4 regions of the Robertmurraya sp. GLU-23 genome follow, and region 4 is predicted to be linked to each of the others. Evidence: riboswitches for the same ligand, from Rfam matches in the RefSeq annotation. Region 4 holds a riboswitch; each other region holds the start of a gene.
What was found. Region 4 has a riboswitch for S-adenosylmethionine ahead of metK (methionine adenosyltransferase). Riboswitches for the same ligand answer to the same signal wherever they lie in the genome.
Positions count from the first base shown of each region.

Region 1 (5,731 bases), on a different contig from region 4:
AGGCCAACAGAAAGGCGAAGCAGGCTTTGGCTGATTCCTCTTTTTAAGCGTTGTTCAATCGGCATTGCTGCATGTGACATTTTCGCCGGGTAAGAGAGGATCGATTCAACTGCTCCTAAACTAACAGCAAATACAGGGATCTCTGTTAATTCAACAAATTGTTTTACGGCTTCTTCACATTCGAGTTCAAACGAAAGAACAGCTCCGGCCCCTTCTGATTGTTCGTTTTGTATTTCGTACTGTGGATGATCAGTAAGTCCAGGGTAGTACACTTTTTTCACAGAAGGATGGTCCTGCAAGAAGTGTGCTATTTTTAGTGCAGATTTCATTGAGAAGTCCATACGAACCGATAAGGTCTTTATTCCTCGTAACACTAACCACGCATCTTGAACGCCTAACACAGCGCCAAATGAGTTTTGTAAAAATCCAATCTGTTTAGCAAGATCAGGATCGTTAACAACGATCGCACCAGCAACTACATCACTATGACCAGAAAGGAACTTCGTGGCACTATGAAGCACCACATCCGCACCAAGAAGTAAGGGCTTTTGTAGAGCAGGTGTTAAAAATGTATTGTCAACAAAGGTTAAAGCTCCAACACTTTTAGCAATGTCACTAATGGCTCGGATATCTGTCACCTTTAAAAGGGGATTGGAAGGAGTTTCTACATAGAAAACCTTTGTATTCGGACGAATCGCCTGTTTAACTTCTGTGAGGTCCGTCATATCAACAAATGTGTGCTCGATTCCAAAACGCGAAAGAACTTCCGTCACCATTCTGTAGGTCCCACCATACACGTCTTCTGTGATCACCACATGATCTCCTTGAGAGAGAAGGAGAAACGCAGTCGAAATGGCTGCCATACCTGATGAAAAGGCATATCCGTTTGTACCTTCTTCAAGGTTAGCAATGACTGTTTCAAAAGCTTCGCGAGTTGGATTCGCACTTCGACCATAGTCGTATTTTCCAAACTCATCGACGCTATGCTGATGGAAGGTGGATGCATGTTGAATAGGAACGGAAACAGCACCGTTTGTTGGATCAAATTTATGTTCATTATGAAGTAGTTTTGTTTCAAATGAGAAATTGTGTTCTTTTGTCATTTTTATGCCTCCGAACTTAAACGAGTAAGAGCTTGGTCAATATCTTTAATTAAATCCTCCACGTCTTCAATACCAACAGAGAAACGAAGCAGGCGATTACAAACGCCTATTGAAAAACGAATTTCTTCCGGAATATCCGCGTGTGTCTGTGTAGCTGGGTATGTAATGAAGCTTTCTACACCCCCAAGACTTTCTGCAAACGTAATAAGCTTAAGATTTTGTAAAAATGAATTAACCCACTCTTCTTTTTTAATTCGGAAGGATAGCATGCCTCCGCGGCCTGGGTAAAGAACATCTACTACATTTTCATGATTCTTTAAGAAGCTTGCAAGTTCGCTTGCATTTTTTTCATGCTGTTTCATTCTAAGTGCTAAAGTCTTCATCCCACGAATAAGAAGCCAAGAGTCAAACGGACTTAAAACCGCTCCTATAGAGTTGTGGTGGAATCCAAGCTGTTCACAAACCTCTTTTCCTTTCCCAACGATCAAGCCAGCTAGCACATCATTATGTCCACCTAAGTATTTGGTAGCACTATGAATGACAATATCAGCTCCAAGCTCAATCGGTCTTTGAAGTAATGGAGTGTAAAACGTATTGTCGACAATTAATAATATATTATATTTCTTCGCTAGTTCAGCAACCGCTTGAATATCCGTTTCTTCCATTAGAGGATTGGTTGGTGTTTCAATGAATATGGCCTTCGTTTTTTCTGTAATAGCCTGTTCGATAATGCTCACATCATGAGTTTGTACATACGTACTTGAAAGTCCCCATTTTTTAAATCCTTGCTCTAGAATTCGATAGGTTCCACCGTATAAATCTCTTGATACAATCCATTCGTCGCCAGATTCAAAGAGTGCAAGAATGGTAGTGATAGCAGCCATTCCGGAACTACAGGCAAATCCTTGGTCACCGCCTTCTAAATCAGCTATTGCTGCCTCTACAAGTTTTCTTGTTGGATTACCTGTTCGAATATAATCAAATCCAGTTGATTGGCCTATTCCTTCGTGTCGATAAGCTGTCGAAAAGTATACAGGTGGGTTTACTGTCCCAGTTTGAGTTTCACTTCTGTTTCCGATCTGTGCTACCTTTGTTTCATTTTTGTACATTTTAGTCTCTCCCAACATCCTAATAATAAAAAAAAGCCTTCTCTCTAAGAAGAAGACTTTGTTATCAACATGAGCCATTCTTCTTATCTTCCAAGTAAAATACTTGCTGGAATTAGCACCTTTTCAAAAAATTGATGGTTGCTGAGGCTTCATAGGGCCAGACCCTCGACCTCTCTTGATAAGAAATCAAAACATTTAATTTTTTCTAACTTTACTACAGTAAATCGCTAAGTGTCAATCTTTTTTACAAATTAACGACAATTTTGTTCACAATTTCCTAAAATTTACTATATGAATATTCAGAACATTTAATATATAATAAGTTTGAGAACAAAAAGTGGAGGGAAATTCATGCAAACGAAAAGCAGATGTCATCATCGGTATATGTTGAGTGAAGACGCCTTTTTTGTTACCGAGGATGGAATTGAATTGTTTATATCAGGTGAGGGTCTTCAAGGTTATCCTGTAGGTGGTCACGTGGATTTTCCTCTTGAAATGAGAGAAATGAATGAATCAGTTCAAAAGGAGAAACGTCTCTCCAGTCAACCACCGCAACAACTTTACTTAAATATGATCAATCAGTTATAGACGGGGAAACTCGTCTTGTTTATTTTCGTAGGAAAAAATAAAACCACCGGCACTTGGGTGCCGGTGGTTGTGTCCTATGATTTAATTGTCGGTTTCAAATTTCTTTTCTCAATTTCCTTCTTCAAAAACTTCGCCCATTCTTTATCCTCACCTGACTTCAATGCATTCCGATACGAGACAACTAACATTTCATTACTCATAATCTTCATTTGCAAGCCTCCTTAAAATGGACTGAATTTTCTAGCTTTTTATCATTGTATCGGGTTTTAATCCATTTGAAAACCCAAAACTCCAGATTTACTGCCATAAAATTATTAATATTCTGTTACAGGATTTTCACGTAATGGTTTTTTTTATGATAAAATATGGTAAATAGTTTGTACGATGGGGGAGAAGGATGGATACGATTACACTTTTTGTTTATGGTACATTAAGAAGACATGAAACGAATCACAGATTAATCAGAGAAGCTACTTGTATCGCTGAACAGGCATGGGTAAACGGTGAGCTTTTTGATACAGGTAACGGTTATCCTACACTAGAACTCAATGATTCCGGTAAGGTGCATGGAGAGTTATATGAAGTTAGTAAAACCCTTTTACCTCAGCTCGACGCATTGGAGGATTATGAAGAGGGTAAAGAGTCTAATTTGTATGACAGAACAAATGTTACCGTTCATACTGATAAAGGCACTAAAGTAGCGCTCGTGTATGTGAATGTGGATGAATCAAGCAAAGCTGAAAAAATCACCCACGGTGATTGGAAGTTACATAGATTCATGAAAAATCGTCCTGACCAAGTATATTACTTTGCATATGGTTCATGTATGGATGATGAACGATTCCGAAAAGCGGGGGTAGATCACTGTTTTAAAAATCTCGTCGGTGCTGCTGTTTTAAAGGGATACTCCATGAAATATCTTTTCAGAGTAAGTGATGGCGGAAGAGCAGATATTGTAGAAGATGGTGGTGAAACCGAAGGGGTAGTTTACTTAACTCCATATGAAGGGGTCGAGTATTTATTTGGTAGAGAGGGGTTTTATGGAGGATGGTATCGCCCAACCTTTGTAGATGTGGACATCGATGGAGAAATGTTAAAGGATGTTTTGACATTCCATGTGTATAACAAAATGCCCGAAGTGTCACCCCCCGACCATTATTCGACCGAAATTCTTAGAGGGGCCAAAGGAAGATTGAGTGAAAGGTATTATCAATATCTACTAAAAGAACTTGATCGTCTAAAAAAATCAAGCAATAGTTAACTTTTTTATTGTACATCGGTTTAATACGAGTATCCATTGTGGTAAACACTTGATATCACCAACTTAAGAAAGTGGGTCAGAATATGAGTGGGAATCGAGAAAATGGCTATTATGAGCTGGTGTATAATAATCGACAATACAACTATCTAGAGTTTATTAGATTAGATACAATATGTGAAATTAGTTATATCACTTTAAAAAATATCTTAACAGGTGAATTTTTTACCTTTGAAGAAAACAAAGTTCGAAAAGTGACAAAAAGAAATTTTCGAATCAAGCCTTTAAAGAAGCATTTTTTAGAAAAAGTTGCTAAGTAGTTACTTCCTTTCTATAATAAGATAGATAATGTAAAAGGAGTGACTGTAGTGATTCATCTAAAATGGTCAGAGTCAGAAACAATAAAAAAGGTAACTTGTGTTCACACAAAAGCTGAAAAATATATTGTAGATAATAAATTAACACCAGGAAATGTGTACGAAGTAAAAAATGAAACAGAAGAATTTTACTTTATTATAGATAATAGTGGAAAAGTCGGCGGCTATTACAAGGATTATTTTAAAGAAGCTTAACATCAGACTACATAATACTGTTAGCATGGTAGCTAACAGTATTTTCTTTTAATCTGTCATTTTTCTAATTAATAGGGTGAATATTATTATGAGGTTATTATTTGTAGGGATCGGTGGTTCCATTGGAAGTGTGTTGAGATATAGTATTTATTACAATATGTTAGCCATTAATGGAAACTGGTTACCATTTTTAGGAACATTACTCGCCAATTTGTTAGGAGCATTTGCACTTGGTTGGTTTACTTCAAGACTGTTGCTATCAAAAAAGCTCCCTGATGAGTTAGCAGCTGCTATTGGGACGGGGTTAATTGGTTCTTTTACGACTTTCTCTACCTTAAGTGTGGAGCTTAGCTCGCTTTTACAAGAGGGACAATATCTTCTAGCTATTTGTTATGTATTTATAAGTATGATAGGTGGCCTTGTCTGTGCATTTGGCGGCTTCCAATTAGGGCAGAAAAGGGTGGCTGTTCAATGAATTTCATACTAATCGCTGCAGGTGGGTTTATTGGAGCAAATGCTAGATATATTATTGGTCTACTTGCGAAAAAGTACATAAACGTTTCCATTCCTATTGGTACACTTATTATTAATGCAATAGGTTCATTACTTTTAGGTTTGTTGGTAGGTAAGGGGATAAGAGGGGACGTTTATTCCTTTTTAGGAGTTGGATTTATGGGTGCTTTTACTACATTCTCTACATTCAAACTTGAACTGATACAGCTTTGGCAATCAAAAGAACATAAAGCATTCGTCCTATATTTGATATTGAGCTACGGGTTAGGAATTGTCCTAGCTTCAATTGGATTTATGATGGCATAAAAGAGGGTCTGCTCTTATTAGAGCAGACCCTTTTAACTATGCTTTTTCTGTATTAGCTGAAAGTGTTGGTGCGGGTGTTTGGTATAATTTTTTTCCTATTAGTGTTTGGATAATGAGGAAAGTACCCCCAACTGCCCAATAGAGAGGTAAAGCAGCAGGTGCATTAAATGAAAACATGACAATCATAATAGGTGAAAGGAGACCCATGAATTTCATTTGCTGCTGTTGTTGACCACTTATGTTAGACATAGACACTTTGAATTGTAAATAATACACAATACC
Region 1 covers NZ_JBRKCV010000001.1:824,482-830,212, forward strand. The annotation lists gene metC (cystathionine beta-lyase) at 1-1,103, opposite strand, end outside; gene ACVBAX_RS04245 (methionine biosynthesis PLP-dependent protein) at 1,106-2,212, opposite strand; SAM riboswitch class I at 2,293-2,397, opposite strand; gene ACVBAX_RS04250 (hypothetical protein) at 2,564-2,800, shown strand; gene sda (sporulation histidine kinase inhibitor Sda) at 2,875-3,009, opposite strand; gene ACVBAX_RS04260 (gamma-glutamylcyclotransferase) at 3,198-4,061, shown strand; gene ACVBAX_RS04265 (hypothetical protein) at 4,145-4,378, shown strand; gene ACVBAX_RS04270 (DUF6501 family protein) at 4,427-4,630, shown strand; gene crcB (fluoride efflux transporter CrcB) at 4,719-5,105, shown strand; gene crcB (fluoride efflux transporter CrcB) at 5,102-5,449, shown strand; gene yidC (membrane protein insertase YidC) at 5,486-5,731, opposite strand, start outside.
Region 1: linked by a shared signal. The riboswitch ahead of ACVBAX_RS04245 (methionine biosynthesis PLP-dependent protein) and the one ahead of metK (methionine adenosyltransferase) in region 4 are both predicted to bind S-adenosylmethionine.

Region 2 (5,731 bases), on a different contig from region 4:
CCCTAACTTACGCTTCTTGCCCGACAGTTTCGTCCTCAATGCCAAGCTCTTTTTTAATCCAATCATATCCTTCAGCTTCTAAACGTTGAGCAAGCTCAGGGCCACCAGATTTAACGATACGTCCCTGCATCATTACGTGAACGAAGTCAGGTGTGATGTAGTTTAATAAACGTTGATAGTGAGTGATCATTAAGCAACCAAACTCAGAGCTACGCATTTCGTTAATTCCTTTTGAAACAACCTTTAACGCGTCGATATCTAATCCAGAGTCGATTTCGTCAAGGATTGCAATCTTTGGCTGAATCATCATTAATTGCAGAATCTCGTTACGCTTCTTTTCTCCACCAGAGAACCCTTCGTTTAAGTAACGTTGAGCCATATCTGGGTCCATTTCTAAAAACTCCATGTTTTTGTCCATTTGACGGATAAATTTCATTAAAGAAACTTCGTCTCCCTCTTCACGACGGCTGTTAACAGCTGAACGCAAGAAGTCCGCATTTGTTACCCCACTAATTTCACTTGGGTATTGCATCGCTAGGAATAGACCAGCACGTGCACGCTCATCCACTTCCATTTCAAGTACATCTTCTCCATCAAGAGAGATGGAACCAGAAGTTACTTCATATTTAGGATGTCCCATAATTGCAGAAGACAAAGTAGATTTACCTGTTCCGTTAGGTCCCATGATTGCATGGATTTCTCCACCCTTAATTTCAAGAGTTACCCCTTTTAGAATTTCTTTCTCATCGATTGACACATGTAAATCCTTAATGGATAAAGTTGACCCTGACATATCTATTACCTCCATAATTTGAAAGAAAATTAGTTATCTCTTTGCTATAAAAACTTTATTTTCATTCTCATTTTATTCTCATTACAATCTTATAACAAATGAAATGTGATATCAACTCTTATGAACCTCATCTCGACATATTACCTACCTATTTTTTTCTCCGACTATCTTTTCTATGTACGATACCACTGGCTCAACAAAAAAACCAGTGGAATTCACCACTGGCTCTTTTTTCTTCTATATAATATACAAGCTACTAGGCATGAACCCTACGATCCAAATCTGCAATCATTCTTTGACTATGCAGATAGTTTTGTTGCCTTGCTTTTTCAATTTTCATTCTAACCTTATGCCTTCGACTGTAGGTTTCAAATCCCACTCCATGAGCTGCATACATCGCCTTTTCCATCTCACTCGTGTAGTTCAACCTTAGTTGACTGATAATGAATCCATCCCTTCCAAATATCGCTTTATTCGACTTTCTTTGGTCACATCTATCGTAACACAGGTCAATTCTTTGGAACAAAGCCGAAAAAACACGATATTTAAGGATGTATACAGCTAAGACTTTGTTAGAAAAACTCACCTTATGATTTCCAGTGTTTTCTAGCCAAATACTCTCGATAGGAGCTTAACTCACTGTTTTAATTGATTAAAATCATCCATTGTATTTTGGACAAGTGTAACAGCCTGGCTCAGAGCGGCTCCACCACCAAACGCTGCTGTAACGCCCACTGCTTCAAGAATTTCTTGCTCAGTTGCCCCTTGATCCATACATCCTTTGATATGGTAGATGATGCAATATTCATCCTGAGAATATAAGCTAATTCCTAATGCAATTAATTGCTTTTGTTTTTGAGACAAGACTCCTTCTTTAAAACATGCTTCTGTAAATGAATTAAAATGGCTAGCGATATCTGGCATTTTTTGCGTAAACGTGCCAAGTCCTAGTTTATAATCATGTAGAGCTTCTTCACTCGGATTATTTGCAATAAATCCTTGATCCATTTGTCCCACTCCAGTCTTTAAGTTATGTAGTATCACATATGTTAGTATCCTTGAAACAACACAAATTATTACAAAAAAACAGATGCCTCTTAAAGAGACATCTGCATTTTTTATTATTCTGATACAGGTACTACAGCACCTTTATACTTTTCAAGAATGAAATCTTGAATTTCTTTTGAGTGTAACACTTCTACTAAAGCTTTAATTGCTTCAGAGTTTTCGTCGTCTTTACGTACTGCGATTACGTTTACGTATGGAGACTCTTTGTCTTCGATTGCGATTGAATCTTCAATTGGGTTCAGACCTGCATCGATTGCATAGTTTGAGTTGATAAGTACTGCATCACCTTCATCATTGTTATAAATTTGTGGTAATAATGATGCTTCATACTCTGTGTCAAAGTGAAGGTTTTTAGGGTTTTCTGCGATATCTTCAACCGTTGCTTCTACATTGTTTACGCCTTCTTTAAGAGTAATTAATCCCTCTTTTTCAAGCATGGTTAAAATACGACCGTGGTCTGCTACTGAGCTGCTCATGATGATATGTGCTCCTTCAGGAAGGTCATCTAAGCTCTCGTACTTTTTAGAGTACACACCCATTGGTTCGATATGAATTCCACCAGCATTAGCAAAATCATAGCCATGCTCAGCCATTTGAGACTCAAGGTAAGGAATGTGTTGGAAATAGTTTGCATCAAGATCACCAGATTCTAACGCTTGGTTAGGTAGGATGTAATCTTGGAACGTTTCAATCTTTAATTCGATTCCTTTTTCCTCTAAAAGCGATTTTGCTTCTTCTAGAATTTCAGCATGAGGTACGTTAGAAGCTCCCACTACTAATTCAGTTGTTTCTGCTGCTTCTTCACCTTCACCACCGTTTGACTCATCATCATTTGCTGTACCGCAAGCTGCTAGAACTAAAGCAACTGCTAATGATAAAAATAAGCTTAAAAATTTCTTCATTTTTGTCTCTCCTATCTTTTATCTAGTTTTGATGTTATAGAATCTCCAATAAATTGGATAATAAACACAATTATTAAAATGATAACAGTAGCCACAAGGGTTACGTCACTACGACTTCTCTGGAACCCTTCGAGATATGCTAGGTTTCCTAAACCACCCGCACCAATCACACCAGCCATTGCTGTATAACTCACCAAAGCAATAGCCGTAACCGTAATACCAGATACTAAAGCTGGCAATGATTCAGGAATAAGCACCTTAAAGATAATCGTGCTAGTTTTAGCACCCATTGATTTAGCTGCCTCAATAACTCCTTTATCAATCTCACGCAATCCGATTTCCACCATTCTCGCGTAAAACGGAGCGGCACCAATAATTAAAGCCGGTAAAGCTGCATTCTCACCAATCATCGTATCTAGTATAAGCTTTGTAAAAGGAATCAAAAGAACAATTAATATAATAAAGGGAATCGAGCGGAAGACGTTCACGACAGAACTGATCACTTTATTCACTAATGTATTTTCCCAAATATTACCCTTAGCTGTTAAAAATAATAAAAGTCCTAAAATTAAACCAAGAACAAATGTAATAACAACTGATATAGCTGTCATATACAGGGTTTCATTCGTTGCTTCAATCATTTTTTCCCAGTTCACGTTTGGTAAAAGTGTCTCAAGCATTCGAAATCACCTCCACTCCAACCTGTTGTGATTCGATATATGCAATGGCCTTTGAAAGCTCTTCCCTTTCCCCATCTAAGTGGATAAAAAGCGTTCCATAAGAACCATTTTGTGTTTGTGATATTTTCCCTTGCAGGATATTTACAGTTACCTGGTAATGGCGAATAAGGTTCGTAATCAGCGGTTGCTCTGCTGCTTCTCCAACAAAACCTAGTTGAACGACTGTACCATGCGGATACAGTTCTAATAAGTGTTCAATTGTTTCCTTCGTTTCTTCAGGTTCTGTTACTTGCTGAACAAATCGTTTCGTAATTTCTTCCTTAGGATGCTTAAATACGTCAAGTACTGGGCCGAGTTCAACAACCTTTCCACCTTCCATAACAGCTACACGATGACAAATCTTTCTAATGACGTGCATTTCATGAGTGATAAGGACGATGGTTAAACCTAAACGCTTATTAATATCAACTAATAGCTCTAGAATCGAATCTGTTGTTTGTGGATCAAGAGCAGATGTTGCCTCATCACAAAGGAGAACTTTGGGATTGTTAGCAAGTGCTCTCGCAATTCCTACTCTTTGTTTTTGCCCACCACTCAATTGAGAAGGGTAAGCGTCTTCTCTTCCTTCTAATCCAACCAAACGAATAAGCTCGTCTACTCTTTTCATTCTTTGCCCTTTAGGAACTCCTGCAATTTCAAGTGGAAATGCAATATTTTCTCTTACTGTTCGAGACCATAAAAGGTTAAAATGTTGGAATATCATGCTTATTTCCTGTCTAGCTTTACGAAGGCTACTACCTTTAATTTTCGATACTTCATTATTTGCCACAATAACGGATCCCTCAGTAGGAATTTCTAACCCATTCAGCATACGAATAAGCGTACTTTTCCCTGCGCCACTATAACCAATTACACCGAAGATTTCTCCTTCAGTAATTTCTAAGTTTACATTATCAACAGCCGTTACTTTTCCTTGTCTTGAAGAATAAATCTTTTTTACGTCTTTTATCGAGATCAAAGGTTTCTCCCCCTTCCATTTCCGATTATTCTGATAAAACTACATGCTGTCATGCTACAGAAAGGTACAATACAACTTAGGTTCTATCATCCGGTTCATTCCTATTCGAATGAGAGCACTCTAAATGAACATAAAAAAAACCTTTCTGCATGAGCAGAAAGGCAGAAAGTATCACCTTTCTCTCATCTATCAAAGCAATACGCTTTGTGTGAATTGGCACCATTTCAATAATTTGACGGTTGCCGGGCTTCATAGGGCACATCCCTCCACCTCTCTTGATAAGAGCTTATCAATCTATATGAACTTTTTTAGTTGTAGTCTTAATCACGAGTGCTATCTTATCATGGAAAAACGGGAGTGTCAACGATAAATTTCGACAAAAATCTTATGGATTACACATGGCTAGTAAGCGAGGTTTTTCCTGTCGCTAATGTAATCGCTTGCTCTAAATCTTCAACTAAATCCTCCACATTTTCAATCCCAATCGAGAGACGAATTAAATCCTCTGGAACGCCTGCTGCTTTTAACCCCTCTGTGTCAAGCTGTTGATGAGTTGTGCTTGCAGGATGAATGACTAAGCTTTTTGCATCACCAACATTGGCAACATGTGCCCAAAGTTTGAGACTATTTATAAACGTTGCTCCAGCCTCTCGCCCTCCGTCGATTCCAAAGACAACGACAGAACCTGCTCCTTTAGGTAAGTATTTCTTCGCAAGCTCGTAGTCTGGATGCTTCTCATTTCCTGGATACATCACCCAATTAACCGCTGGATGTGCTTCTAGATACTCTACGATCTTCTTCGTATTTGCCACATGCTCCTTCATTCTCACATGCAAAGTTTCTAAACCTAGAGTGAATTGAAAGGCATTTTGAGGGCTTAATGCTGGACCTAGATCACGTAGCAATTGAACTCTTGCTTTTACAATATAAGCTGCAGCACCAATTGCTTCACTATATACAATATCATGATAGCTGGCATCAGGGGTTGTGAATCCAGGAAACTTCGCCGAATTCCAATCAAACTTTCCGCCATCCACGATAATACCCCCAAGAGTTGTACCATTCCCTAAAAGCCATTTTGTTGCCGAATGAATAACAATATCTGCACCATGCTCAATTGGACGACATAAATAAGGAGTCGCAAAGGTATTATCGATAACAAGAGGAATACCTGCATCATGTGCGATCTTTGCGACATTTTCGATATCCAGAATTCGCAAGCTTGGGTTTCCAATGGTCTCTGCAAAGATCGCCTTTGTTTTCTCTGTAA
Region 2 covers NZ_JBRKCV010000013.1:51,783-57,513, forward strand. The annotation lists gene sufC (Fe-S cluster assembly ATPase SufC) at 8-793, opposite strand; gene ACVBAX_RS18240 (hypothetical protein) at 1,050-1,379, opposite strand; gene ACVBAX_RS18245 (carboxymuconolactone decarboxylase family protein) at 1,430-1,801, opposite strand; gene ACVBAX_RS18250 (MetQ/NlpA family ABC transporter substrate-binding protein) at 1,915-2,763, opposite strand; gene ACVBAX_RS18255 (methionine ABC transporter permease) at 2,775-3,443, opposite strand; gene ACVBAX_RS18260 (methionine ABC transporter ATP-binding protein) at 3,436-4,461, opposite strand; SAM riboswitch class I at 4,641-4,746, opposite strand; gene ACVBAX_RS18265 (O-acetylhomoserine aminocarboxypropyltransferase/cysteine synthase family protein) at 4,854-5,731, opposite strand, start outside.
Region 2: linked by a shared signal. The riboswitch ahead of ACVBAX_RS18260 (methionine ABC transporter ATP-binding protein) and the one ahead of metK (methionine adenosyltransferase) in region 4 are both predicted to bind S-adenosylmethionine.

Region 3 (5,731 bases), on a different contig from region 4:
TTAATTCATGGATTTAAAGAATATTGTGCGCTTCTGTTTCACAAAGGTTCCTTATTAAAAGATCCCCATGGAATTCTTGTCCAACAAACCGAGAATGTACAGGCAGCGCGCCAGATTCGGTTCACCAGTCTTCAAGAAATAGTGGAACTAGAACCCATTTTGAAAGCGTATATCCATGCAGCTATTGAAGTTGAAAAAGCGGGTTTGGAAGTGGATTTAAAAAAGCATACAGAATTCATCATTCCTGAAGAACTTCAAAATAAATTCGAAGAAACACCAGACTTGAAAACTGCATTTGAGGCATTGACACCGGGACGACAGAGAGCATACATTCTTTATTTTTCTCAACCCAAACAATCAAAAACTCGAGTGTTAAGGATTGAAAATTGTATGGAGAAAATTTTCAGTGGAAAGGGCTTAAAGGATTGCACTTGTGGACTATCTCAAAAAATGCCCTCCTGTGACGGCTCACACAAGAACATTCGATAAGATCATATTAATTAATGTTTATTTTTAGCTGCAGGTAATGGTTATAATGAAATGGATGAAAATAAAGGAAGGACGTACATAGCTATGGATTTTCAAACAGTGATGCAGGAACTTGAAGCTCTCGGTAAGGAACGAACGAAAAAAATGTATATTTCCAATGGTGCACACGAGCCCTTGTTTGGCGTGGCTACAGGTGCTATGAAACCAATTGCAAAGAAAATAAAAATAAATCAAGAACTAGCTGATGAGCTATATGCCACAGGTAACTACGATGCAATGTACTTTGCAGGCATTATTGCAGACCCGAAAGCTATGACTGAATCTGATTTTGATCGTTGGATGGACGGAGCGTATTTTTATATGCTGTCTGATTACGTGGTGGCAGTCACTTTATCAGAGTCAGATATTGCACAAGAAGTGGCGGATAAATGGATTGCAAGTGGTGACGAGTTGAGAATGTCAGCTGGGTGGAGTTGCTACTGCTGGCTTTTAGGAAATCGCAAAGACAAGGAATTTTCCGAAAGTAAGATTTCCAATATGCTTGATATGATAAAAAATACGATTCATAATTCGCCAGAACGAACTAAATCAGCTATGAATAATTTTGTATACACCGTAGGGATTTCCTATTTGCCGCAACATGAAAAGGCGGTTGAGACCTCAAAGGAAATAGGAATCGTAGAAGTTAAACGGGACAATAAAAAAAGCAGTTTACTAAACGCATACGAAAGTATTCAAAAAGAAATGGATAGAGGGAAGCTTGGTTTCAAACGCAAGTATGTGAGATGTTAAAAATCGTTTTGATGTATAAATGCCTTTTATAGATATTCTTATTTAGACGTATGTAGGTTTTTTAGTTTGCTTTTCTCGTAACCTGCAGGATACTGAGGATATGTTCTTGCAAATACTTATAAAAAATGTTAAACTTTAGAAGAATTATTTTTGTTCGGTGTAAAGGATAGTATAAGATTAACTTTTCGTCTTGATGATCACTGAGTCCAAGGATAGTAACACATTGTGTGTAAAGCACACAGCAGGAGGAAACAAAATGGAACAAGGTAAAGTAAAATGGTTTAACGCAGAAAAAGGTTTCGGATTTATCGAGCGTGAAGCCGGAGAAGACGTATTCGTTCATTTCTCAGCTATCCAAGGCGAAGGTTTTAAATCTTTAGACGAAGGTCAAGCAGTTACTTTTGACGTTGAGCAAGGTCAACGTGGAGCTCAAGCAGCTAACGTGCGTAAAGCTTAATAATAAAAACAAACTAAGCAGGCTCTTTTTAGAGTCTGTTTTTTTCTTTTTATATACAAGGATCCCCACTCACTGAGTGAGTGGGGCACAATGTAAGCAAGTAAATCAAATGGTAGATAAAGTGTATCACATCCTAACGAATTCACCTAATTATGTTTGTGTTAATTATAGCTTTCAATTCCGCTAAAGTTCACCAATTTGTCGGAGACGGTGATAATCTTTATTAGAGTAAAGTGGACCTTTTGATGGGCTTAATACATACGAAGAATCTATTGTTGCTATCTTTGGAAAAATACACCTATTAATAATATTTAGAAAATACTATTGACATTTTGTTAATAGAATATTAAATTAAGTTTTATACTTTATTAAAGTAAATGAATAAAATACGTTCTCTTATCAAGAGTGGCAGAGGGACTGGCCCGATGACGCCCAGCAACCGTTCCGAATGGAATTGGTGCTAAATCCTGCAAAACAAGAAATTGTTTTGAGAGATAAGAGAGGAGTAGTCCTTATTTTGTGATGAAACCTCTCTTTTCTGGAGAGGTTTTTTATATTTTATAAAAACTCTCCTAAGAGCAACGTTGGTAAGAAGACAAAAAACAAAAAGGGGAGAAAGAATCATGAAGAAGAAATTTTTAAGAAGTGCATTTGTATCAGCGATCGCTGCAACACTTTTGCTTACAGGCTGTGCAACAGGGGGAGAAACAAAGGAAGCAACAGGATCGAACACACCGATTGAAGGTGTACCTGACCGCTTTGCAAATGGGGACCAACCGAAAATCAAAGTTATTCGTAAAATTGGTGGAGACGATCACACAGCACAATTCTTAGCTGGTGCAAAACAAGAAGGTGAAGCATTAGGATTCCAAGTGGATGTATTTACTGCAAATGGAGATACAGCGAAATTTCATGATGCGATTAACCAAGCGTTAACTCAAGATTATGATGGATTTATTATTTCTCACGGGGACGATGATGCTACCGTGAATGACATACAGAAAATTGTTGACGCAGGAAAGAGTGTAGTCGCATTTGACTCGAATGCAAATTTAACTAGTGTTGATGGTGTCACTCTAGTATCACAGGATGATGAAGCATTAGCTACTCTATCATTGGACCAATTAGTAAAAGAAACAAAAGGTGAAGCCAATATTGCTTACCTATGGGTGGACGGATTCCCACCTATGGTTAGACGAAATAAGGTTTATGAAGAGGTTTTAGCAAATAATCCTGGAATAAAAGAAGTGGAGCGCTTTGGGGTAGCAGCAGCTGACACTAGTGTTCAAACTCAAAATGCCGTTGCCGCAATGTTAAATAAATACCCTAAGGGTGAACTTGATGCGATTTTTGCAACATGGGATGCTTTTGCTATCGGTGCAGCTCGTGCGTTAAAAGAAGCTGGCAGAGAAGAAGTGAAAATCTATGGAATCGATGTTTCAAATGCTGATTTGCAGGAAATTCAAAGAGAAGGCAGTGCTTGGAGATATACCGCAGCTGTTGATCCTAAGTTGATAGGTTCAGTAAATATGAGAATACTCGCAAAGAAATTAGCAGGAGAGGAAACACCACAAACGTATGATTTGGAAGCTTCACTAATCTCTCAAGAAGACCTTCAAAAATCAAAAGATCCGGTTAATATGGTCAATCTAACTGAAATCATTGAAGGATGGGGCCAATCATCAGAATTTGAGGAAGACTGGATGAAGACACTAAAGGAACATTATAAGAAGTAAGGGACTTGTAGATAGACACTCTCTTTTTAAAAGGCTGTTTTCGTAAAGTTTGTTGTTTTGTAAAAAGCCCTAATGCCGGCTTTTTACCCGTGTATTCAATCTTACTCTTTAAATATAGAGCCCCTGTTTTCTAAAACGTTCAATGGACTTATGACTTTTTAGAAAATAAGTGTTTTATTTCAATAAAGTAGTGCTAAAAGCAACAATGTTTTAGAAAACAGCTTTTTAAAAAGAAAAAAAGAGTGTCTCTTTGAAAGGACAGTGACATCATGACCACTTTAAAGATGAAGAATGTCTCAATTGAATTTCCGGGTGTTAAAGCATTAAATGAGGTGGATTTTTCAGTTGAAAGCGGGAGAACTCATGCCTTAATCGGAGCCAATGGTGCTGGGAAATCAACGTTGATGAAGGTTCTTGCAGGGGCATATGGCCACTATACTGGTGAAATCACAATGAATGGACAACCTATGACCATTCGTTCTCCAAAAAGTGCCATGGATTCTGGAATTCAAATTGTATATCAGGAAGTGGATACAGCTCTGATCCCCAACTTAACGGTTGCTGAAAATATCATGTTAATGGACACGGTCCATAACATGGGAAAGAAGCAATGGGTCAATTGGAAAAGCCTGCATTCGAAAGCGGCCGCCATCCTAGTAGAAATGAATTTGACTCTTCCTACTAAAAAACTAGTAAGTGAATTGACATTGGCAGAAAAACAAATGGTTTTGATCGCTAGAGCAGTGTCGAAAGAATGTAAATTTCTCATTTTGGATGAGCCGACAGCACCTCTTAGTCATACAGAAACAAATGAATTATTTCGTATAGTAAAAGAATTAAAGAGACGTGATGTTGGAATTATTTTTATATCGCACCGACTACCAGAGATTTTTGAGATTTGTGATGACATTACGATTATGAGAAATGGGGAAGTAGTCGAGCGACAGAGAATTTCGGATACCACCCAAAACAAAGTAGTGGAGCATATGCTTGGTCAAAAACTCGGTGAACAGTTTCCTGATAAATTCATGACCATTGGAGACACATTCCTTGAAGTAAAAGGACTTACAGTTAGAGATAAGATTAAAGATTTCAGCATGAATGTCAGAGCAGGAGAGATTGTGGGAATCGCCGGGCTTGTAGGTGCCGGTAAGACCGAGTTCTGTAAAGCCCTGTTCGGGGCTGAAGGCGAATTAATAGCAGGAGAAGTCAAGGTGAACGGAAAAAGGGTTAGCGTTAAAAATCCATATGAAGCGGTTAAGAATGGACTTGCCTTGGTCCCTGAAGAGCGCCGAAAAGAAGGTATTCTTGTATATGAGTCGGTTGAATCAAATTTAACTGTAGCGAATTTACGACGTTTTTCAAAGGAATTTAATTTCTTGGATCGTAAAAAAGAAAAGTTAGTTGCAAAAGCAATGATCAATCGTCTGGGAATAAAGACACCGTCAGAAGAAACAAAGGTTCAAAATCTTTCTGGTGGTAATCAACAAAAGGTTGCCATTGGAAAGTGGCTGGTAGCCGAGGCTGATGTCTATATTTTTGATGAGCCAACTAAAGGTGTAGACGTTGGCGCAAAAAAGGATATTTTTAACCTAATTGCTGAGCTTGCAAGTCGTGGAAAGGCGATTATTTATGCATCATCTGAAGCTTCTGAGATCATGGGAATTACGAATCGGGTTTATGTTCTTTATGATGGAAAGTCAGTGAAGGAACTAGAAACAAACTCAACAAATGAAGAAGAACTATTATTCTATTCAACAGGGGGTAGGTAAGATGGAGACAAACATAACAGCTAAGAAACAGACCCCGGTAAAAACGTCATTTGATCTTTTCCAGTTTTTTTATAAATATGGAACGATTATTACGATCATTGCACTCATTATCATATTTTCATTGGCCAATCCAGCCTTTATCCAGGGAAATAATATTGTAAATATACTGCGTTCCATTTCAATTGTAACCATCATTGCAATCGGAATTACAATCAGTTTAACGGTTGATGGCTTCGATCTTTCCGTTGGATCGGTGGCCTCCTTATCAAATGCAATCGTTATTTCCATGTTTGTCTGGTTTTCACAAAATACCTTTGTAGCCATTATCTCGGCAATTGCTGCTTCATTAATTGTAGGGATATTGAATTCCATTATGATTGTAAAAATGCGGATTCCTGATATGTTAATGACGCTTGCAACCATGTTCATTATTCAAGGAACGGCATTGACCTATACAAAGGGAGCGACTGTTTCACAAAACATGG
Region 3 covers NZ_JBRKCV010000022.1:56,938-62,668, reverse strand. The annotation lists gene ACVBAX_RS22920 (DUF1801 domain-containing protein) at 1-489, shown strand, start outside; gene ACVBAX_RS22915 (DNA alkylation repair protein) at 574-1,281, shown strand; gene ACVBAX_RS22910 (cold-shock protein) at 1,538-1,738, shown strand; SAM riboswitch class I at 2,132-2,239, shown strand; gene ACVBAX_RS22905 (sugar ABC transporter substrate-binding protein) at 2,362-3,474, shown strand; gene ACVBAX_RS22900 (sugar ABC transporter ATP-binding protein) at 3,744-5,246, shown strand; gene ACVBAX_RS22895 (ABC transporter permease) at 5,248-5,731, shown strand, end outside.
Region 3: linked by a shared signal. The riboswitch ahead of ACVBAX_RS22905 (sugar ABC transporter substrate-binding protein) and the one ahead of metK (methionine adenosyltransferase) in region 4 are both predicted to bind S-adenosylmethionine.

Region 4 (5,731 bases):
TTAATGATCTAAAAATACACCTTTCTGACAAGCGTCCTGTCTGGGTGATCACCAACACCTCCTTTAAAAAGCTGTCATCCAATCAATTTGTGACCTGGCACACTCCGAGTGGTGTTATTGATATTACCTACAAAGAACACTCTGTTTTATTAACAGGCTTTGATCAGGATTATGTATACTTTAACGATCCATTAACAGGGGAAAAAAATAAAAAAGCACCCATAATGGATTTTGAAGAATCCTGGGTGCAAATGGGAAGTCAGGCAATTACCTACCTCCCTCGTTAATTAGCTTTGTAACACTTTTTCCGCTAAGTATTCCTTCTCGAAGGAGTACTTTTTTTCTACATATACCTGATGCCATACCATAAACATGAGCACCGTCCAAATCTTTCTACTATTATCGGCTTTTCCTTGGCAGTGATCCTCAAGCAATTGAAGTACATACGTTTTATTTAATAAATAATCTGTATCACTTTCTCTTATAATGGTCTTTGCCCATTCATTCATCTCAGCCTTTAACCAGTGACGGATTGGAACCGGGAAGCCTAGCTTTTTACGATTAAGAACATGTTCTGGTACAATTCCTTCTGCTGCTTTTCTAAGAACATACTTCGTTGTTCCGTTGGCTGTTTTTAAACTTGTTGGAATTTTAGAAGCAACCTCAAAAACGGCTTTATCTAAAAATGGGACACGAAGCTCTAACGAATGAGCCATGGTCATTTTGTCAGCCTTCAATAAAATATCTCCACGCATCCATGTGTGAATATCTATATACTGCATACGGTCAACTGGATCGTAGCCTTCACTTTCTTTATAAAGAGGCTTTGTAATATTGGTGAAATCTAAACCTTTGTTATACGTATTTAGAAGATCACTCTTTTCAAGCTCACTAAACATTTTTGCATTTCCGATATAACGTTCTTCTAAAGGAGTCAAACCACGTTCAATAAAGCTCTTCCCGCGCATTCCCTCTGGCATCATTTTCGCTAGCAAACGTAAAAACGCTTTTCCAACCTGTGGAATTTTATTAAACACCTCTAGACTCTGAGGCTCTCTATAAATATTGTAGCCACCAAATAGCTCATCTGCACCTTCTCCAGATAAAACCACCGTCACGTGCTTACGAGCTTCACGTGCCACAAAATATAAAGGGACACATGCAGGGTCTGCAAGCGGATCGTCCATATGCCACATAATCTTCGGTACTTCATTCATATACTCTTCTGGAGTAATGATATAGCTAATATTTTCTACTCCAAGCTTATCAGCCGTTTCCTTAGCAACATCAATCTCACTAAACCCATTATGATCAAAACCTACAGAAAATGTCTTAATCGCCGGATGGAATTCTTTTGCAATGGAAGCAATGATCGAAGAGTCAATTCCACCAGAAAGGAACGAACCGACAGGCACATCACTTCTCATATGAATTTTGACAGAATCAAAAAGAACATCTTTAATTTCCTTTACAAAATCACTCTCTGATTTTCTTACTGGGTGGAAATGAGCCTTCCAATAACGCTTAATTTCCATTTCAGATCCGATTTTCTTTGTAAAGTAGTGCCCTGGTTCTAATTTTGAAATACCTTCTGACATCGTATAAGGCTCAGGAACAAACTGATACGTTAAGAAATACTGCAAAGAATCATAGTTTAATACATCGTTCTGCAGTGCCAGTAAAATACTCTTTTTCTCAGATGCAAAGAATATCTTTTCCCCGTCATCAAAATAGAAGAAAGGCTTAATGCCGAATGGATCACGTGCTCCATAAAGCGTCTTCTCAACCTTATCCCAAATTACAAAGGCAAACATTCCACGAAGCTTCTCCACCGCTTTTTCCTTCAGATGGCTATACAAAGCAATAATTACTTCTGTATCTGAGCTTGTTGCAAAGGTGATTCCTTCTGCCAATAGTTCTTCTCTTAACTCTACATAGTTATAAATTTCACCGTTAAAAATAATCCAGTATCTTTCGTTTTCAAAATGAAGGGGTTGATGCCCGCTTTCTATATCAATGATACTTAAACGACGAAACCCAAATTGAACATGAGAATCATAGAAATATCCGTCATCATCAGGTCCGCGATGCGTAATCACATTATTCATATTTTCAAATTGTTGTTTTTGTCCATCACTAAACACTTGCGATTTGTCATGAACACATCCAATAAAACCACACATGTATGTAACTCACCTACTCCGTTCTTACGAGTTTAATCTTCCATTCAGAAAGAATACCTATTAATACTACCATTAAAATTATCGAATCGCACTGTCAAATTGACCATTTCCTAAAAATTCAAGCTTACTACCCATTGTTTACATCCCTTTTTGCTTCTAAACCACCATACCCTTATAGACGAAAAGAAAAACCGGGAGTTACAAATTTTCTGTAACTCCCGGCTGAATTTTTACTATTTAAAATTATCTTTCAAGAGCTTCTTTACGAAGTGTATCAGCTTTATCTGTACGCTCCCATGGAAGATCTACATCTGTACGACCAAAGTGACCATAAGCAGCTGTTTGCTTATAGATAGGACGTCTTAAATCAAGCATATTAATGATTCCAGCTGGACGAAGATCGAAGTTATTACGAACTACTTCAATAAGAACTTCTTCACTTATTTCGCTAGTACCAAATGTATCAATAGAGATAGATACTGGATGTGCAACACCAATTGCATAGGCAAGCTGTACTTCTACTTTATCTGCTAGACCTGCAGCAACAAGATTCTTTGCTACATAACGAGCAGCATAAGCAGCTGAACGGTCAACCTTTGTAGGATCCTTACCAGAGAATGCACCGCCACCGTGACGAGCATATCCACCGTACGTATCAACAATAATCTTACGTCCTGTTAATCCAGCATCACCTTGTGGTCCACCGATAACGAAACGACCTGTTGGGTTAATGAAATACTTTGTATTTTCATCAATTAACTCTTCTGGTACAACAGGATTAATAACATACTCTTTAAGATTACGTTGAATTTGCTCCAACGTTACTTCAGGGTGGTGCTGGGTTGAAATTACAATTGTATCAATTCGAACTGGTTTATTATTTTCATCGTACTCAACGGTAACTTGAGTTTTTCCATCCGGACGAAGGTAAGGAAGAATATCATCCTTACGAACTTCAGTTAATCTACGAGCTAGTTTATGTGCTAAAGAAATCGGAAGAGGCATAAGCTCCTTTGTCTCGTTACAAGCAAAACCAAACATTAACCCTTGGTCACCTGCTCCAATTGCATCGATTTCTTCATCAGACATTGATCCTTCACGCGCTTCAAGTGCTTGGTCAACTCCCATTGCAATATCAGCTGATTGCTCATCAATTGAAGTTAAAACCGCACATGTTTCAGAATCGAAACCATATTTTGCACGAGTGTACCCAATTTCCTTAATGGTTTCACGAACAATCTTTGGAATATCTACGTATGTAGAGGTTGTAATTTCCCCAGCAACTAATACTAACCCAGTTGTTACTGACGTTTCTGCAGCAACACGAGCATTTGCGTCTTTTGCTAAAATAGCATCTAAAATTGAGTCTGAAATTTGGTCACTGATTTTATCTGGATGACCTTCAGTAACTGACTCGGATGTAAATAAACGACGTTTTTTTGACATCTCCTGACCTCCTATTTATTTATACTTGAGAAAAAGGTATGCTTATTATATCAACATAAACAAAACCTTCCATTTGATACGGAACTCATTCCCTAAGTAGTATGAAATAAACATGCCATTTTTATTATGAAGGTTTGAAAAATTACCCACCCAAATAAAAACTTTATGCAAAATAAAAAACCTTCCCTGCTTGAGGAAAGGGTGATAGCAAAGTAATTTGCGCCTTTCGCTCTTATCGTTCAAGGACTAAAATCCTTGCCTCAGGTTAGCACCTTCTCTTTTATATTAATTACAGTCATCGTAATTAATTATTAAAGCAGGTTGCTGGGTTTCATAGGGCCTGTCCCTCCACCAGCTCGGGATAAGAGAGTATCCGTTCAATGTAGAATAATACCGTATCACGTCAAATACTGTCAATATCTTTATGAAAAATAGTTGGTTCATTCTTTAAATAATGAGCAACTATTATAATTACATTTCCATTGACACTTAGCATCATATAACACGATCGTTCCCATTTGAATTTGTCCCTTCTTTTAATAGTATAGACTATTGACTCCCATTCATCGTTTTATGTAATAAAAAGGCTTAAAAATAGGTCGTATACGATGTTTTTTCTTGCACCCTCTAATATTTTTATAAATAGTATAGACTAATTAAGTTAATGTGTTATACTAATTAAAAAATAACAAATAAAGGTAGGTAGTCATCAGATGAACTCTGTCCGTATTTCTAACCAATTAAGCGAATTGTTAGCCTCTGGTCATGTGCATGTGCAACTATCTGTACCACAATTAGTCGAAAAGGTTCTTACTAGAAACGAAGGAGTCTTAACTTCGACAGGAGCTGTTCGAGCAACAACAGGAAAATATACTGGTCGGTCTCCGAAAGACAAATACATTGTTGAAGAAGCCTCTACAAAGGACAAGATTGATTGGGGAGCTGTTAACCAACCAATCTCTCAAGAAGTGTTCGAACGTTTATATAATAAAGTACTAAGTTACTTGAAAGATAGAGATGAGTTATTTGTTTTCAAAGGGTTTGCTGGCGCAGATAAGAAACATCGTCTACCCATTCAAGTGATCAACGAGTTTGCATGGCATAATCTATTTGCCCATCAGTTATTCATTAGACCAACAGCAGAAGAGCTTTTGACTCATGAAGAACAATTCACAGTCATATCGGCTCCAAACTTTAAAGCAGACCCTATTATTGATGGTACCAAGTCTGAGACTTTTATTATAGTCTCTTTTGAAAGAAAGACCGTATTAATCGGTGGCACAGAATATGCAGGCGAGATGAAGAAATCCATTTTCTCTATCATGAACTACTTATTGCCTGAAAATAATATTCTACCTATGCACTGCTCAGCAAATGTCGGCGTTGAAGGAGATGTCGCTTTATTCTTTGGCTTATCAGGAACAGGTAAAACGACCTTATCTGCTGATGCAAACCGACGCCTAATCGGAGATGATGAGCACGGCTGGTCAGCTAACGGTGTCTTTAATATTGAAGGAGGCTGCTACGCTAAGTGCATTAATCTTTCAAGAGAAAAAGAACCTCAAATCTTCGACGCCATTCATTTTGGATCTGTGTTAGAGAATGTCGTGCTGAATAAAGAAACACGAGTCGCTGACTATGATGATGGAACATTAACTGAGAATACACGCGCTGCTTATCCTATCCAATCTATAAGCAATATCGTGGATCCAAGTGTCGCTGGACATCCAAATACCATTATCTTCCTTACAGCAGATGCTTTCGGGGTACTGCCTCCTATTGCAAAGCTATCTAAGGAACAAGCGATGTACCATTTCTTAAGCGGTTACACTTCAAAACTTGCTGGTACGGAACAAGGAATCACTTCACCGCAAGCAACATTTTCAACATGCTTCGGCTCCCCTTTCCTACCATTAGAAGCAACTCGCTATGCAGAAATGCTAGGGTCCAAGATTGACGAACATAATGCGAAGGTTTATCTAGTGAATACAGGCTGGACTGGTGGCGAGTATGGAGTCGGAAGTAGAATGAAGCTATCATACACCCGCTCCATGGTACAGGCCGCTCTCGAAGGGGAACTAAACCATGTAGAAACAAGTAAA
Region 4 covers NZ_JBRKCV010000017.1:58,087-63,817, forward strand. The annotation lists gene ACVBAX_RS20530 (C39 family peptidase) at 1-287, shown strand, start outside; gene asnB (asparagine synthase (glutamine-hydrolyzing)) at 288-2,183, opposite strand; gene metK (methionine adenosyltransferase) at 2,427-3,629, opposite strand; SAM riboswitch class I at 3,859-3,997, opposite strand; gene pckA (phosphoenolpyruvate carboxykinase (ATP)) at 4,343-5,731, shown strand, end outside.